3 regions of the Xanthomonas hydrangeae genome follow, and region 2 is predicted to be linked to each of the others. Evidence: predicted binding sites of a transcription regulator. Region 2 holds the regulator's gene; each other region holds the start of a gene.
What was found. Region 2 encodes FliA, which starts transcription of late flagellar genes. Its sites were predicted from a motif close to TAAAGTTTNNCNNNCNNNGGCCGATAA; they were not measured.
Positions count from the first base shown of each region.

Region 1 (2,266 bases), 1.9 Mb from region 2:
CGGCTGGCGTACCAACCGGCGTTGAAGTCGGCGAAGCGATACAGCAGTGCGTCGTAACTGGCCGGATACCCGAGCAGATGTCTGGTACCGAACCACAGCCCGCCGCGACGGCTGAAGACTTCATGGCGAATCGAGTCGCCCGGTGGATACGGATAGCGCTCGGCGTGCTGCTCGGCAAACGCGATGCTCACCTGCATCGGCCCGGCGGTGTGCACCGGATTGAGCCCGTCGAACAGGCGCGCGCCCAACGGCACGCTGCCGGTGAAGTCCTCGAAGATCTTGCTCAGCTCCTGCTCGGTGCGCGCGCTGGCAATACGTGTGGCATAGCTGCGGCCATCGGGGGAGTCGATGCGCAGGGCGGCGTCGACCATGAAGCCGGGAATGTGGTGCGCACTGGCGCGGCGGTCGATCTCCGCGCGTGAAATCTTGCCCAGGTTGGGAACGACAGGATTGGCCTGATAGGTCGACTCCTGCTCGGTCACCGCCAGCACCGCGCAGATGTGCTCGGGGCTGGTGTCCAGCCCCTGCGAGGACAGTGCCACGTACACATCGTTGGCCCAGCCGGCGCGATCGGTGAGTGTGGCCGGCAGGCGCCGGGCGATATCGGCCTTGACCGCGTCCGGAGTGCGCTGCGGCGCACGCGGGGCCTGGGTGGCGCAGGCCGCCAGCAAGGCGACGGCAAGCAACGTGAGCAGGCGGGGCAAGCAGGATGTCACGGCGTCTCCAGATCTCGGGCGGCGGCTGCCGTGCGGCAGTTTACGTCGCTGCCGGACAGGGACCGGCACACAGCGGCACACACGGGATGCCGGCAGCTCGCTGCGTCGGTCGCTCCGATTCAAGCCAGGTGCGATCAGGCCGATAACGAGCTCGATCAGGAGCGTCGCGATCACGGTGCCTGGCATGCCTGCCGGTCATCATTGCAGCGGTTGCTGCATCGATGTCGCGTTCAAGCAGACGCCGACCTCGCCCAATTCCACCGCTGTCCACCCATGGGAGTGCCTGAAATGCCACAGCAACCAGCAAGCCCGGTTCGGGTCGGAGGTGACGCCGTGGTCACGGTCCCGGCGCGTTGTGCCTTGTCGCCGTCATGAGTCGCCGATGAGCCTCCTTGCGGTACGCTGGCAACGGGTCTTCGCGGGGATCGCATTACTGCTGAGCAGCGCGGTGGTGTGGGCGCAGCCGCAGCCGTGGAAGGCGATCGAATCGGCCGCGATCGACGACCCCAAGGCCGCGTTGCAGACCGCCCAGACCTTTTTGCAGCAGGCGCGCAGCAATGGCGACGCCGACGCGCAATTCTGGGCCTTGCTGGCCCAGGCGCGCATCCTGATCTCGCTGGAAGACAACGATCATCGCCAGCTGGTGCTCAGCCAGGCGCGTACCGTGTTGGAGCAATTGCATGGCAACGCCGCGCAGGCGCAGCTGTGGCTGGATACCGTGCAGGCACTGAGCGATGTGCGCGAGAATCCCAACCGCGGCATGGTGACGCGGCTGGAAGACCTGCGTCAGCGGGCGCGGGCACTGGGTCGCAACGATCTGCTGTGCGAAGTGGAAGCGGTCGACATGTGGAGCATGCTGGCCTCCAGCAGCAGCGATGAGGCATGGAAGGCGGCGCAGGCCAGCTACCAGTGTGCGGTGCGCGAGCACACCTTGAGCCTGGAGCTGGACGCGTTGACTCAGCTGGGGTCGCTGGCCAGCCGTGTCGGCGGGCGCATGGCAGAAGACAGCGAAGCCGAAGATTATCTGCAGCATGCCTTGACGCGCTTGCACGGGCAGCCGGCACGCTTCCAGCGCAGCTTGATCGAATACGAATACGGCACTTCGCTGGCCGCGCAGCAACCCGAGGCCGCCTTGCTGCATTTCAAGCGCGCTCTGGCGCTCAGCCGCGCGCTCGGCGATCAGGCCGGCGTGGCCGCAGCATTGACCAGCGCCAGCGAAGCCCTGAGCGAAACCAGCGATGCGAATGCGGCATTGGCGATGGCGCGCGAGGCGCTGCCGCTGATGCAGAAACAAGGCAATGTTGGCCGTATCGCCTCATGTCATGCGGTGTTGCTGCAGGCATTGACGGTGTTGAAGGCAGACAGCCTGGGGGCCGAGATCGTCGCGGCCAGGGCGGCGGATGACCCGAACCTGACCTTGAGCCGGCGTGCGCAACTGCTCGATGCCATTGCCCAGGCGCTGGCAGCGGAAGGCCGCCATGCCGAGGCATATCAAGAACTGCAACGCGCCAACACGCTGCGCGCGCAAAGCCTGGACCGCCAACGCGACA
Region 1 covers NZ_CP103836.1:1,154,378-1,156,643, reverse strand. Annotated here, with positions in the region: gene NYR97_RS04630 (DUF1615 domain-containing protein) at 1-716, opposite strand, end outside; gene NYR97_RS04625 (GGDEF domain-containing protein) at 1,099-2,266, shown strand, end outside.
Region 1: a site for FliA is predicted at 836-862, ahead of NYR97_RS04625 (GGDEF domain-containing protein). Genes of this name have one in related genera too.

Region 2 (2,266 bases):
CCTCGCCGAGATGGGCAAGCGCACCCTGCTGCTCGACGCCGACCTTGGCCTGGCCAACCTGGATGTGGTCTTGGGCCTGTCGCCCAAGTACACCCTGGCTGACCTGATCGCCGGCCGCTGCACGCTGGACGAAGTGATCATCGAAGGCCCGGGTGGCGTGCTGGTGGTTCCTGCCGCCTCCGGTCGCCGCCACATGGCCGAACTGGCCCCGGCCCAGCACATCGGCCTGGTCAACGTGTTCTCCGAACTGGAACGCGACCTGGACGTGATGGTCATCGACACCGCCGCCGGCATCACCGACAGCGTGCTGACCTTTTGCCAGGCCGCCCAGGACACCGTGGTGGTGGTCTGCGACGAGCCGGCCTCGATCACCGACGCCTACGCGCTGATCAAGGTGCTCTCGCGCGAACGCGGCGTGGACCGTCTGCAGATCATCGCCAACATGGTGCGCGACCCCAACGAAGGCCGCCTGCTGTACGACAAGCTGTCGCGGGTCTGCGAGAAATTCCTCGGCGACGTGTCGCTGAACTACCTCGGCCATGTGCCGCAGGACGACTGGTTGCGCTTGTCGGTACAGCGTCAGCAACCCGTCATCAAGGCCTACCCCGCCAGTCCGTCGGCGCTGGCCATCGCAGAAATCGCGCGGCGTACCTCGCGCTGGCAGGCACCCACGGTGCCGCGCGGCAACGTCGAGTTCTTTGTCGAACGCATCATCCAACGGGGAGTCGCCGCATGAGTACCGCTACCGCTACCGCAACGACGGCCACAGCGCAGTACCGTGCAGTGCAACGCAACAACGCCAACGACATCGTCACCCAGCACGCCGACCTGGTGCGCCGCATCGCCCACCATCTGGCCGCGCGCCTGCCGGCGAGCGTGGAAGTGGACGACCTGATCCAGGCCGGCATGATCGGCCTGATCGAAGCCTCGCGCAGTTACGACTCCGACCAGGGCGCCTCGTTCGAAACCTATGCCTCGATCCGTATCCGCGGCTCGATGATCGACGAGATCCGCCGTGGCGACTGGGTGCCGCGCTCGGTACACCGCCGTGCCCGCGACGCTGCTGCTGCAGTACGCAAGATCGAACAGAACACCGGCCGCGCCGCCGCCGCCACCGAAGTGGCCGCCGCGATGGAAATGCCGCTGCCCGATTACCTGCGTCTGATGGAAGACGCCGCGCGCGGCCAGGTGCTGAGCCTGGAGTCGCGGATCGAAGATCACGGCGAGCTGGACACCACCGCCAAGGGTGGGCCCAACCCACAGCAGATGATGGAGCGTGGCGAGTTCGGCCGCGAGCTGGGCAAGGCCATCGGCCAGTTGCCCGAGCGCGAGCAGCTGGTGCTGTCGCTGTACTACGAACAGGAATTGAACCTGAAGGAAATCGGCGCCGTGCTCGGCGTCAGCGAATCGCGCGTCTGCCAGATCCACGGCCAGGCCGTGGTGCGTCTGCGCGGCCGCCTCAAGGTCTTCGAACTGGCCGATGCCGGTGTCGAAATTGACGACTAATTTTTTCGCGTATTTTTTCGTGTTAGGAGCTTGATGTGAACAAGAACATGCGGATTTTGATCGTGGACGACTTCTCGACGATGCGACGTATCGTCAAGAATCTGTTGGGCGATCTTGGCTTCACCAATACCGCAGAGGCCGAAGACGGCAACAGCGCATTGGCTGCGTTGCGGGCCGGCCCGTTCGATTTCGTGGTCACCGACTGGAACATGCCCGGCATGACCGGTATCGACCTGCTGCGCAACATCCGCGCCGACGCCAAGCTCAAGCACCTGCCGGTGATGATGGTGACCGCCGAAGCCAAGCGCGAGCAGATCATCGAAGCGGCCCAGTGCGGCGTGAACGGCTACATCATCAAGCCGTTCACCGCGCAGACGCTGGAAGAAAAGCTGGGCAAGGTGTTCGAACGTCTGGCGGCGACCGCCTGATGAACGCCACCGTGGAAACCAATGCCGAACGCGCTGCCTTGATCGACCGCCTGCAAGGCGCGCTCGATGCACTGGAAAGCGGCGACGAAGCCGCCTGGAAGCGCGAGGTCGACCACCTCGCCGCCTTGCGCACCCGTCCGATGATGCAGGGCCTGAGCCGGCTCGCACGCGAACTCGGTCAGGCGCTGGGCGAACTGCCCACCGTGCCCGAAGAAGCCGGCGAGCTGGACGATGCGTGTTCGCGCCTGGACCACGTGGTGGAAATGACCGAAAAGGCCAGCCATCGCACGCTGGACCTGGTCGAAGAATGCCGTGAGCTGGCCAACCAGCTG
Region 2 covers NZ_CP103836.1:4,509,638-4,511,903, reverse strand. Annotated here, with positions in the region: gene NYR97_RS19030 (MinD/ParA family protein) at 1-736, shown strand, start outside; gene NYR97_RS19025 (RNA polymerase sigma factor FliA) at 733-1,506, shown strand; gene cheY (chemotaxis response regulator CheY) at 1,542-1,934, shown strand; gene NYR97_RS19015 (protein phosphatase CheZ) at 1,934-2,266, shown strand, end outside.

Region 3 (2,266 bases), 2.3 Mb from region 2:
TACATTGCCAAGCTGCAGCGCAGCATGGTCGCGCTCGCCAGCGTATTCACGCGGTGCAGCCGATTACGGCAGCCAGAGTTTCTCGAGATCGCGAAAGCCCCAATCGGTGGGGCTTTCCATCTGCGCGATGCGGTCCTGGCAGTCCGGCCGCGACAGATCGATGTCCTGCACCAGCACGTGGCTGCGCAGCTTGGCCGAATAGAACACGCGCACCTTGGGCTTGAGCAGCGCATCGGCCGTCTGCTCGATCACCACCGCCAGTTTCTGCGACTCCAGCCGCACCAGCGAACCGACCGGATAAATACCCAGCCGCCGCACGAATGCCTGGAATACCGCCGGGTCGAAATGGCCCTGCCACGATGCCATGCGCTTGAGCGATTCGGCCGGATCCCAGGCCCGTTTGTACGGGCGATCCGAGCTGATGGCGTCGTACACATCGCACACCGCACCCATCCGCGACATCAACGAAATCGTCTCGCCCGCCAGCTGATTCGGATAACCGGTGCCGTCCATCTTTTCGTGATGATGCAGCGCGATCTCCAACACCACCGCGTTCTGCACACCGCCAGCCACCAGCAGGCGATGACCATCCATCGGATGCTGGCGCATGATGTCCATCTCTTCGTCGGTGAGCTTGCCGGGCTTGTTGAGAATGTCCAGCGGCGTCACCGCCTTGCCCATGTCGTGCAGCAGGCCGCCCATCGCCGCCTCCACCACCTGGGCCTCGGGCAACCCCAGCTGACGCGCCAGCCCGCTCATCAGGCCGGCAACGGCCATCGAATGCAGGTAGGTGTAGTCGTCGGCAGTCTTGAGCCGCGCCACGCTGATCAGTGCCTGCGGATGCCGCAGCACCGAATCGTTGATGGCCTGCACCAGTGGCATCGCCGCCTCGGTGTCGACGGTACGGCCAAGCCGCACGTCGCGGAACATTGCCTCGACCATGTCGCGGCCGTCTTCGAAGATCTTGCGGGCACGCACCACTTCGGACTCGATGCCGACCTGTGCGGTGACGCTGTTGGTGCGCGCGGTGCGGGAGGTGCATGCAGGCTTGGGCGGCTCCGATGGCTCAGGCAGCTCCGGTTCGGGCGCTGCATCCGATGCTGCGTGCGCTGCGGCCGGCGCTTCCAGATCCAATCCACGCGCGGTATCGATCACCAACTGCTCGATGCGGCTGCCATGGATCTTGTCCACATCGTCGGAGTCGACCAGAAACGAGGTCTTCCAGAACGGGTGGTGCACCCACGCGCCCAGCAGCTTGTAGACATACATGCCGGGGCGGAGTTGATCTGAGTCGATGGTTCTGAGCATGCCGGCGCTGGTCTGCTTGAAATCCGCGGAAGAGCCCGCCACAGGGATGGGGGGTCTGACGGGTTATCGGCAGTGCAGTGGATTTCTTTGGCGCGGTCGACTCCGCTAGCGGCACAGGGCTGACGCAGCGTGAGCGGTTCAGCGAGGGGGCAGACGCATGCTCAGCACGGCCGCCGCAGCTAGCAGCAGAGGCAGGCTGCAGGCCAGGTAGAGCGTGGCCGGCGACCACCCTGCATCCACCAGCACGCCCACGCACAGCGGCGAGGCAATCGCGCCGAAGCGGCCCACGCCGATCGCCCAGCCCATGCCGGTGGAGCGCACCGCCGCCGTGAAGACCACTGGCGCTACCGCATACAGGCCGGCAATGGCGGCAAACATGGCCGCACCGGTCGATAGCGCGATCACGAACGCCCAGCTCAACACCGTGCTGTAGAGCCCGAACGCAAGCATGGCCAGCGCCGACAACAGCAGCGCCCCGCCCGTCAGCCGCGACAACCGCGCACGCGCGGCCAGCCAGCTGAACATCGCGCCGCCAGCGATGCCGCCCAGATTCAATAGCACCCCGCCGGTCACGCCCTGCTGCGCCGACAGCCCGGCCACCACCAGCAGCTTCGGCGTCCAGCTGAGCACGAAGTAGAACGCGAACATCAACAGGAAGAACGCCAGCGCGATCAGCAGCGACTGCCGCCGCAAGCCAGGCACGAACAGGGCCGCGTAGCCCTGCGCATCATCGGCAACCTGTGGCGGCGGCAATGGCAAGTCGGCACGCGGCGGCATGCCCATGCGGGCAAGCACCGCGTTGAAGCGCGCAGACGCACCCAGCGGGCGACGCGCGATCAGAAATTCCAGCGATTCGGGCAGCCAGGCCAGTACCAACGGCACGCACAGCAGCGAGCCGGCCGCACCAAGCAAGAACACCGCGTGCCACGACCATTGCTGCAGCAACAACGCCGCGATC
Region 3 covers NZ_CP103836.1:1,504,494-1,506,759, forward strand. Annotated here, with positions in the region: gene NYR97_RS06095 (HD-GYP domain-containing protein) at 64-1,308, opposite strand; gene NYR97_RS06100 (MFS transporter) at 1,447-2,266, opposite strand, start outside.
Region 3: a site for FliA is predicted at 1,372-1,398, ahead of NYR97_RS06095 (HD-GYP domain-containing protein). Genes of this name have one in related genera too.